Regions from separate parts of the Streptomyces sp. NBC_01808 genome, predicted to be linked through region 1. Evidence: riboswitches for the same ligand, from Rfam matches in the RefSeq annotation. Region 1 holds a riboswitch; the other holds the start of a gene.
The links. Region 1 has a riboswitch for cyclic di-AMP ahead of OG946_RS12745 (transglycosylase family protein). Riboswitches for the same ligand answer to the same signal wherever they lie in the genome.
Positions count from the first base shown of each region.

Region 1 (4,989 bases):
CCGCGCCCCCGTTCCGCGCGGGGGTGCCGGTGCTGGCCGAGGAGCTGGTGGACTTCCGCCGCGAGCTGGCCGCGAACGTCGTCCGCTCGCCGAGCGGCCAGGCGGTCGCGTACCCGGTGGTGGAGTCGATCCAGGTCGACGGCGTCTGCGACACGGTCCTCGCCCCGGCGCCCGGGCTGGCGCCGGAGGACGCAGTGCGTACGCAGCAGCTCGCGCTGCGCATCGCGATGGAGCTGGACGTGGTGGGCCACCTCGCGGTGGAGCTGTTCGAGGCGGACGGGCCGGACGGCGAGCCCCGGATCCTCGTCAACGAGCTGGCCATGCGCCCGCACAACTCCGGTCACTGGACGCAGGACGGCGCCGTCACCTCGCAGTTCGCCAACCACGTGCGCGCCGTGCTCGACCTGCCGCTGGGCGACCCGCGCCCGCGCGCGCCGTGGACGGTGATGGCGAACGTCCTCGGCGGCGACTACCCCGACATGTACCCGGCGTACCTGCACTGCATGGCCCGGGACCCGGGGCTGAAGATCCACATGTACGGCAAGGACGTGAAGCCCGGCCGCAAGGTCGGCCACGTCAACACCTACGGCGACGACCTGGCCGACGTGCGCGCCCGCGCCCGCCACGCCGCCGACTACCTGCGGGGGACGATCACGGAATGAGCTACGCATGAGCGCGGAGAACAGCCCGCTGGTCGGCATCGTCATGGGCTCCGACTCCGACTGGCCGGTCATGGAGGCGGCGGCGCAGGCCCTGGACGAGTTCGAGGTCCCGTACGAGGTCGACGTCGTCTCCGCACACCGGATGCCGCACGAGATGATCGCCTACGGCGAGCAGGCCGCGCCCCGCGGCCTGCGCACCCTCATCGCCGGCGCCGGCGGCGCCGCCCACCTCCCGGGCATGCTCGCCTCCGTCACCCCCCTCCCGGTCATCGGCGTCCCGGTCCCGCTGAAGTACCTCGACGGCATGGACTCCCTGCTCTCCATCGTCCAGATGCCCGCGGGCGTCCCGGTCGCCACGGTCTCCGTGGCCGGCGCCCGCAACGCGGGCCTCCTGGCCACCCGCATCCTGGCCACCCACGACGAGGACCTCCGCGCCCGGATGACGGCGTTCCAGGAGGACCTGAACCACCAGGCCCGCGAAAAAGGCACCCGCCTCCGCCGCAAGACCACCCACGCGGGCTGACACACCGTCCGATCAGGGCCCGGTCGTCCGGCTGTCAGCCTGCGCGGATAGCGTGTGTCTCACGCTATCCGCGCAGGGAGGACGACCTTATGACCGGCGAACTGCTCGCGCGTGCGCGCGAGGTGCTGCGGGCGCATCCCGTCGTCGACGGGCACAACGACCTTCCCTGGGCCCTGCGCGAGCAGGTGACGTACGACATCGACCGGCGCGACATCGCCGTCGACCAGAGCGCGCGGCTGCACACCGACCTCCCGCGGCTGCGGGCCGGCGGGGTGGGGGCGCAGTTCTGGTCCGTGTACGTGAGCGCCGAGCTGGCCGGGGACGCCGCCGTGAGCGCGTGTCTGGAGCAGATCGACGTGGTGCGCCGGCTCGTGGACCGCTATCCCGGGGAGCTGCGGCTCGCCGTGACCGCCGACGAGGTGGAGGCGGCGCGGGCCGACGGGCGGATCGCCTCGCTGATGGGGGCCGAGGGCGGGCACTCCATCGCCAACTCGCTCGCCACCCTCCGCGCCTTCCGCCGGCTCGGCGTGCGCTACATGACGCTCACGCACAACGACAACACCGACTGGGCCGACTCCGCCACCGACGAGCCGCGGCACGGCGGGCTCACCGCCTTCGGTGAGGAGGTGGTGCGCGAGATGAACCGGGTCGGCATGCTCGTCGACCTCTCCCACGTGGCGCCCTCGACCATGCGCCACGCGCTGCGCGTCACCGAGGCGCCGGTCGTTTTCTCCCATTCATCCGCTCGCGCCGTGTGTGACCACCCGCGCAACATTCCGGATGATGTGCTGGAAATGCTCCCCGCCAACGGCGGCGTGGCGATGGTCACGTTCGTGCCGAAGTTCGTCCTGCCCGCCGCCGTGGCGTGGACCGCGGAGGTGGACGAGCACATGACCGCCCGCGGCCTCGACCCGTTCGGCGCGGACGACGAAGCGGTCCGCGTGCGGCGTGCGTTCGAGGAGGCGCACCCGCGGCCGCAGGTGACGGCCGCGACCGTGGCGGATCACCTGGATCATATGCGCGAAGTGGCGGGAATCGACCATATCGGTATCGGTGGCGACTTCGACGGCACGCCGTTCACGCCGGAGGACCTCGCCGACGTGGCCGGTTATCCGCATCTCGTCGCCGAACTGCTGCACCGCCGTTGGTCGGAAGAAGACCTGGCCAGGCTGCTGTGGGTCAACGCGCTGCGGGTGTTGCGCGACGCCGAGGCGGCGGCGCGCGAAGTGGCCGCTCGGCGCGGCCCGTCGATCGCCACCATCGAACAGCTCGACGGCCCCGCGAAGGTCCAGGGGCGAGCAGAGTGACATAAGTCACTCACAGAATTCTCACGTCATGAGGCGATGTGTCCGACTCCTCTTGTGTCGACAAGTCTCCACCGGAGAGGGGGAATTGAGGAGTGGCACGGGATGGGGCGATTGTCGGGCTGATTCCGATGTGATGTGGGGAACGGCCTTGATGACGGTTCGCAGCTTGTTCTGTTTTCGGCTGTGTGATTACGGTGCTCGCCGTGCTCGCGCCACCGATGCGGGTACCTCGTCGCCGTAACGCCGAATCCTGTCGGCGGCGACGGGCAGGCACTTGAGCTTTCACGGCAGGAGCGGGGGACCCAGGTAAGTGCCGCACCGCGCGCAAGCGCGGGGAGGCTTGGGGTGAAGCCATGCTCCGCATGGCCGGGCATCTCCAGCTCGAACCCGACAGCTCACCTCGCAGGCGTCGGAGAGGAGCATGTCCATGTCCGCACGCGGACGTCACCGTCGCCTGGGCCGGATAGCCCGGGGCAGCAGGGCCCTCATCGTCACCGCCGGCAGCGCCGGCGTCGCCATTCCGCTCATCGCCGGCGGCCACGCCCAGGCCGCCTCCGTCGACACCTGGGACCGCGTGGCCCAGTGCGAGAGCGGCGGCGACTGGAGCATCGACACCGGCAACGGCTTCTACGGCGGCCTGCAGTTCGTGCAGAGCACCTGGGAGGGCTACGGCGGCACGCAGTACGCGCCGCGCGCCGACCAGGCCACCAAGGAGCAGCAGATCGAGATCGCCGAGAAGGTCCTCGCCTCGCAGGGCCCCGGCGCCTGGCCGGTCTGCTCGGTGCAGGCCGGGCTCACCCAGGGCGGCCCCGCCCCGGACCTCTCCACCGGCGGTGGCGAGAAGAGCGAGCCCGAGGCGCAGACCGAGTCCGGGCAGCCCGCCGAGCAGGCCGCCAAGGACGAGGCCCCGAAGCAGGAGAAGGCGCCGGAGAAGAAGTACGAGAAGGCCGGCAACTACACCGTCGTCTCCGGTGACACCCTGTGGGACATTGCGCGCAAGCACGGCATCGCGGGCGGTTGGCAGACGATCTACGAGGGCAACAAGGACGTCATCGGCGACGACCCGGACCTGATCTTCCCCGGTCAGGAGTACGAGTTCGACGGCGGCGAAGAGGTCACCCTGGACGAGCCGGAGACCACGTCGGCCCAGCCGTCCTCCGCGCAGGAGGAGAAGCTGGCGGCCGAGGAGCCGCAGCAGGAGGAGCAGTCCGCCGAGGCCGCTCCTGCGGGCGGGTTCTCCGCCCCGGTCGACGCGGGTCTCTCCACCGCGTACCGGGCCGCGGGCGGCTCGTGGTCCAGCGGTTACCACACCGGTGTCGACTTCTCCGCCGGCACCGGCACCCCGGTCAAGGCCGTCACCTCCGGCACCGTCGTCAAGGCCGGCAACGGCGCCGACGGCGGCGCGTACGGCATCGCCGTCGTGATCAAGCACGACGACGGCCGCTACAGCCAGTACGCCCACCTGTCGTCCACCTCGGTGAGCGTGGGCCAGAGCGTGGGCGCCGGCGACCAGATCGGTCTCTCCGGCTCCACCGGCAACTCCACCGGGCCGCACCTGCACTTCGAGGTGCGCACCAGCCCGGACTACGGTTCGGACGTCGACCCGGTCGCGTACCTGCGCGACAACGGCGTCTCCATCTGAGGGTCCCCCGCACGGCGCAGCCCCCCGTTTCCGGCGGAACGGGGGGTTCGCCGTGTCCGGCGTCCCGGAGCCGCCCCGGCGTGCGCTACGCCGCCGGGCGGCCCATCGCGCGGAACGTCCAGCCCGCGGCGCGCCACGGCACCGGGTCGAGCGTGTTCCGGCCGTCGATCAGATGCGGCCGGGAGACGACGTGCGCGAGCTGCCCGGCGTCGAGGGCGCGGAACTCGGGCCACTCGGTGAGGTGCAGCACGAGGTCGGCGCCGCGCAGCGCGTCCTCCGCCGACTCGGCGTAGCGCAGGGTGGGGAAGACGCGGCGGGCGTTGTCCATGCCCTTCGGGTCGTAGACGGTGATCTGGCCGCCCTGGAGGTGGATCTGCCCGGCGACGTTGAGCGCGGGGGAGTCGCGCACGTCGTCGGAGTCGGGCTTGAACGCGGCGCCCAGGACGGCGATCCGGCGGCCCAGGAAGGTCCCGCCACAGGCTTCGCGGGCGAGTTCGACCATGTGGGCGCGGCGGCGCATGTTGATCGAGTCGACCTCGCGGAGGAACGTCAGCGCCTGGTCGACGCCGAGTTCGCCGGCGCGGGCCATGAACGCGCGGATGTCCTTGGGCAGGCAGCCGCCGCCGAAGCCGATCCCGGCGCGCAGGAACTTCTTGCCGATCCGGTCGTCGTAGCCGATCGCCTCGGCCAGCTTGACGACGTCGCCGCCCGCGGCCTCGCAGATTTCGGCCATGGCGTTGATGAACGAGATCTTCGTGGCGAGGAAGGAGTTGGCGGCCGTCTTCACCAGCTCGGCGGTGGGGTAGTCGGCGACCACGAACGGCGTGCCGGAGTCCAGCGGCGCGGCGTACACCT
Region 1 is NZ_CP109072.1:3,001,475-3,006,463, reverse strand. It holds gene OG946_RS12760 (5-(carboxyamino)imidazole ribonucleotide synthase) at 1-662, shown strand, start outside; gene purE (5-(carboxyamino)imidazole ribonucleotide mutase) at 670-1,185, shown strand; gene OG946_RS12750 (dipeptidase) at 1,275-2,492, shown strand; cyclic di-AMP (ydaO/yuaA leader) riboswitch at 2,724-2,916, shown strand; gene OG946_RS12745 (transglycosylase family protein) at 2,920-4,134, shown strand; gene OG946_RS12740 (UDP-glucose dehydrogenase family protein) at 4,220-4,989, opposite strand, start outside.

Region 2 (4,989 bases), 3.2 Mb from region 1:
GACCTACCCGTAGCATGCCGGTACCGGCCCGACGCGTGGGCGCGCCGCGCGCCGCCGCCCTTGCCGGCACCCGAGTACCGGATCTGCCGAAGGAGACCCCGCGTGTCCAGGCCCCCGCTGCCCGCCGACGCCGTCGAGATGCTGCGCCGCCCCAACCCCTGTGTGATCGCCACGCTGCGCGCGGACGGCGCGCCGGTGTCGACGGCCACCTGGTACCTGTGGGAGGACGGCCGCGTCCTCGTGAACATGGACGAGGGCCGCCGACGCCTGCAACACCTGCGCGCCGACCCGCGCGTGACCCTCACCGTCCTCGCCGAGGAGGGGTGGTACTCGCACGTCAGCCTCATCGGGCGGGTCGCCGAACTGCTCCCCGACGACGGTCTCACGGACATCGACCGTCTCGCCCGTCACTACACGGGCAGCCCCTACCCCGAGCGTGGACGCGAGCGGTTCAGCGCCTGGATCGACGTCGAGCGCTGGCACGGCTGGGGCACCTTCCGGGACACCGGCCAGGCCCCCGGCTGACCCGTGTCCCGGCCGCGGGGCCAGGGTCACGCGCCGGCTCCCACCGAGGAACTGCTTCCGCGCCGCGCCGGTCCTGTCCCGGGCTGACGGCGACGGACGCTCCGGCGCAGCGCATTGACGTGGCCATTACACGGAGGCATGATGGGAGCGCTCCCAAAGCTCCGTGAACGCGCCCCCACGCCCGCATCCCCCACACCCCGGCAGGAGATCCCCGGTGATCCGCCTACTCCGCCGCACGCCCGCACTGGCGCTCCTCGTCCTGACCGCGCTTCTCGCGGCCCTGCTCTCGGCCGGTACGGTCCCCGAGGCCGCGGCCGACCAGACCGGTGCCCGCCCCCAACCCGTCGTCTACGAGGCCGAGGACGGCCGACTGAACGGCACCGTCGTCGAGTCCTCCGCGCCCGGCTACTCCGGCACCGGCTACGTCGCCGGCTTCGACGCGGCCGAGGACTCCGTCACCGTCACCGTCCCCGACGGCCCGGCCGGGCTCCACGACCTCACGATCCACTACCGTGCCCCGTACGGCCAGAAGGTCGCGTCGCTGCAGCTCAACGGCGAGGGCGCGGGCGACGTCACCCTCGCCGCCACCGACACCTTCAGCACCGTGGCCGCCGGCAAGGTGCTGCTCCAGGAGGGCGCCGACACGATCACGATCGTGAACAACTGGGGCTGGTACGAGATCGATGCCATCAGCCTCAGCCCGAGCGAGCCCCGCCCGCCGCACCAGGTCTCCGGCGTCCCCGTCGACCCGCAGGCCACCCCGGAGGCCCGGGCGCTGATGAGCTACCTCACCGCGGGCTACGGCGAACACATCCTCAGCGGCCAGCAGGACGCGGCCTCCATCCGCTGGCTGGAGGAGAACGTCGGCCGCGCCCCGGCCGTGGCCGGCCACGACATGATGGATTACTCCCCCAGCCGCGTCGAGCGCGGCACCACCTCCACCGAGGTCGAGAACGCCCTCGCCTGGGACGAACGCGGCGGCATCACCACGTTCGTCTGGCACTGGAACGCCCCCGCCGGCCTCATCGACGAACCCGGCAAGGAGTGGTGGCGCGGTTTCTACACCGACGCGACGACCTTCGACGTGGCCGCGGCGCTCGCCGACCCGCAGTCCGAGGAGTACGCACTGCTGCTGCGCGACATCGACGCCATCGCGGCAGAGCTGAAGCGGCTGCAGGACGCGGGCGTCCCGGTGCTGTGGCGCCCGCTGCACGAGGCCGAGGGCGGCTGGTTCTGGTGGGGCGCCAAGGGCCCCGGGCCGGCCAAGGAGCTGTGGCGGCTGATGTACGAGCGCATGACCGGCCACCACGGGCTGCACAACCTCATCTGGGTGTGGAACTCCGTCGACCCGGCCTGGTATCCCGGCGACGACGTCGTCGACGTCATCAGCGCCGACACCTACCCCCCGATCGGCGACCACGGACCGGCCAGCGGTACGTACGACAAGCTGGTCGACCTCGTCGGCGACAAGAAGCTCGTCGCCATGACCGAGACGGGCTCCATCCCCGACCCGGACCTGCTGCGGACCTACGAGGCGGACTGGAGCTGGTTCACCACCTGGAGCGGCGAGTTCATCGACGACGGCGAGCACAACCCGCTGCCGTTCCTCAGGAAGGTGTACGAGGACGACTACGTCATCACGCTCGACGAACTGGGCGACTGGCGCTCCCACCCCCCGGCCAGGACCCGCTGAACCCAGGTCGGCGCACGAGGCGCTCCCCGGCCTGGCGGGTCCGCTGCCGGTCCTCGTTCGGCGGGGCGGGCCGCAGGCCGCGGAGAGCGCCGGTGAGGACACCGGCGCTCTCCGGTTGTGTCAGTACGGCCCGTAGACGTTGTCGATCGACCCGTACCGGTCGGCCGCGTAGTTGCACGCGGCGGTGATGTTGGCGACCGGGTCGTAGCTGTCGGTCGAGGTGCCGGGTACGTGGTAGGCCTCGAAGGTGGGAGCGATGACCTGGAGCAGGCCCTTGGAGGGCGTGCCGTTCACGGCGTTGATATCCCAGTTGTTGATGGCCTGCGGGTCGCCCCCGGACTCCCGCATGATGTTGCGGTAGATACCGTCGTAGGTCCCGGGGATGCCGTGCTCGGCCATGATGTCGAGCGACTCCCGGATCCAGCCGTCGAGGTTGTCCGGGTAGCTCGTGACGGACGCGCTGGCGGTCTTCAGGCCCGACTCGGATTCCTTCGAGTCGCTCGTGTCGGCCTTGCCGCCGAGCGCGAGTTCAAGGCCGGGGAGGATGAAGTGCGGGTTGTCGCCGACGGCCTCGCGGTTGTCTTCGTACAGCTTCTTCCAGCCGCCGCGTACGCCTTCCCTGTCGGCAATCTTCGCCAGGGAATCTCCGGCGACCACGGCATACGTGGCCGCTGCCGCGCCGGTGGTCGCCGCGGCGGGGGCCTCGGCGCGTACGCCGCTCTGGGGGGCGGACGCGGGGACGGAGCCGGCCGCGGATGCCGAGGACGCGCCGATCAGCGGGGCGGCGATCGCGACGCCGCTGACGCCGGCGAAAGTGATGCCGCGGCTGATCAGACGCAGCTTGGGACGGCGATGCTTACCTCTTGCGGGCATGGGTCTTTCTCCTCCTGCGCCTACGAGGTGAGCTGTCGGGTTCGGGCTGGAGATGCCCGGCCGCACGACGGTGCGACTTCACCCCAAGCCGTTCCGGAATCCGGACCGGCGACTTACCTATGGGTCCCCCGCTCCTGCCGTGTGTCATTAGGGAACGGTTTCCGGATGGCGGCAGGATTCGGCGTCCACCCGGCTGGCGGAGACTTAAGCATGTCTTTCCGGTCCGGACAAGCTGCGGAACTCGTTCGGCCAATACGAGAGCGGCTCCGGGACCGGGTGAGTGCCGCAGCGGAAAGCGGAGAGGGCGGCAACTCGCTTTCGGAACAAGGAAACTGTGAATTCCCACCGACGCCGCCCGCGGCCGAACGTGATTCGCGTCACCGGACGGAGCGGGCCAATCGGTCAGGAGCGCGGGGCAATCGGGGGCGAATGCTTCAAATAGGGCGTATTGCCCGTCAGGGAATATCCGACAAGTCCGTTTGTTCTTGGTCGTTCGATGCCGCGTATGCGCGGCCGGAATTCACGAATCCGTAGCGGGAACCCGGCTCGCCTGCGGGGGCAGCGGGGCGACAACTGGCCAAAGGAAATGACCCTTTCGGAGTCGCCGCTGAATTGCGGGCGGAGGGTGAGCAGTTGGAGTGTGCGGGCGGAAAGCCCTCGCCAACTCCCTCAGCACTCCACCACGTTGACCGCGAGACCGCCGCGGGCCGTCTCCTTGTACTTGACCTTCATGTCCGCGCCCGTCTCCTTCATCGTCTTGATGGCCTTGTCGAGGGAGACGAAGTGCTGGCCGTCGCCGCGCAGTGCCATGCGGGCCGCCGTGATGGCCTTGACCGCCGCCATGCCGTTGCGTTCGATGCACGGGATCTGGACCAGGCCGCCGATCGGGTCGCAGGTCAGGCCCAGGTTGTGTTCGATGCCGATCTCCGCGGCGTTCTCCACCTGCTCCGGGGTGCCGCCGAGGATCTCGGCGAGGCCGCCGGCGGCCATGGAGCAGGCGGAGCCCACCTCGCCCTGGCAGCCGACCTCCGCGCCGGAGATGGAGGCGTTCTCCTTGAAGAGCATGCCGATCGCGCCCGCCGCGAGGAGGAAGCGGACCGCGGTGTCGTCGTCCGCGCCGGGGACGAAGTCCGCCGCGTAGTGGAGCACCGCGGGGATGATGCCCGCCGCGCCGTTGGTGGGGGCGGTGACGACGCGGCCGCCGGCGGCGTTCTCCTCGTTGACCGCCATCGCGTAGAGGGTGACCCACTCCATCGCGTGCGCCGCCGGGTCGCCCGCCGCGCGGAGCTGGCGGGCCTCGCCTGCGGCGCGGCGGCGGACCTTCAGCCCGCCGGGGAGGATGCCCTCGCGGCTGGTGCCGCGGGCGACGCACTCGCGCATGACCCGCCAGATCTCCAGCAGCCCGGCGCGGATCTCCGCCTCCGTGCGCCAGGCGCGCTCGTTCTCCAGCATCAGCGAGGAGAGCGACAGGCCCGTCTCGCGGGTGCGGCGCAGCATCTCGTCCGCGGTACGGAACGGGTGCTTCAGCACGGTGTCGTCGAGCTTGATCCGGTCCTCGCCGACCGCCTCCTCGTCGACGACGAAGCCGCCGCCCACCGAGTAGTACGTCTTCTCCAGCAGCGTCCCGCCGTCCGCGTCGTACGCGGCCAGCGTCATGCCGTTCGCGTGGTACGGCAGCGAGCGGCGGCGGTGCAGGACGAGGTCGGCGGAGGCGTCGAAGGGGATCTCGTGGTCGCGCCCTATCTCGGCGCCCAGCAGGTGCAGCCGCCCGGTGCCGCGGATGCGCTCCACCTCGCCCCCGGCCCACTCGATGTCGACGGTGCGCGGCGAGTGGCCCTCCAGACCGAGGAGTACGGCCTTGGGGGTGCCGTGGCCGTGGCCGGTGGCGCCCAGGGAGC
Region 2 is NZ_CP109072.1:6,218,490-6,223,478, forward strand. It holds gene OG946_RS27600 (hypothetical protein) at 1-13, shown strand, start outside; gene OG946_RS27605 (PPOX class F420-dependent oxidoreductase) at 103-525, shown strand; gene OG946_RS27610 (glycosyl hydrolase) at 740-2,218, shown strand; gene OG946_RS27615 (transglycosylase SLT domain-containing protein) at 2,339-3,091, opposite strand; cyclic di-AMP (ydaO/yuaA leader) riboswitch at 3,095-3,255, opposite strand; gene OG946_RS27620 (L-serine ammonia-lyase) at 3,761-4,989, opposite strand, start outside.
Region 2: it holds a riboswitch for cyclic di-AMP, as region 1 does, so the genes downstream of both, OG946_RS27615 (transglycosylase SLT domain-containing protein) here and OG946_RS12745 (transglycosylase family protein) in region 1, are expected to answer to the same signal.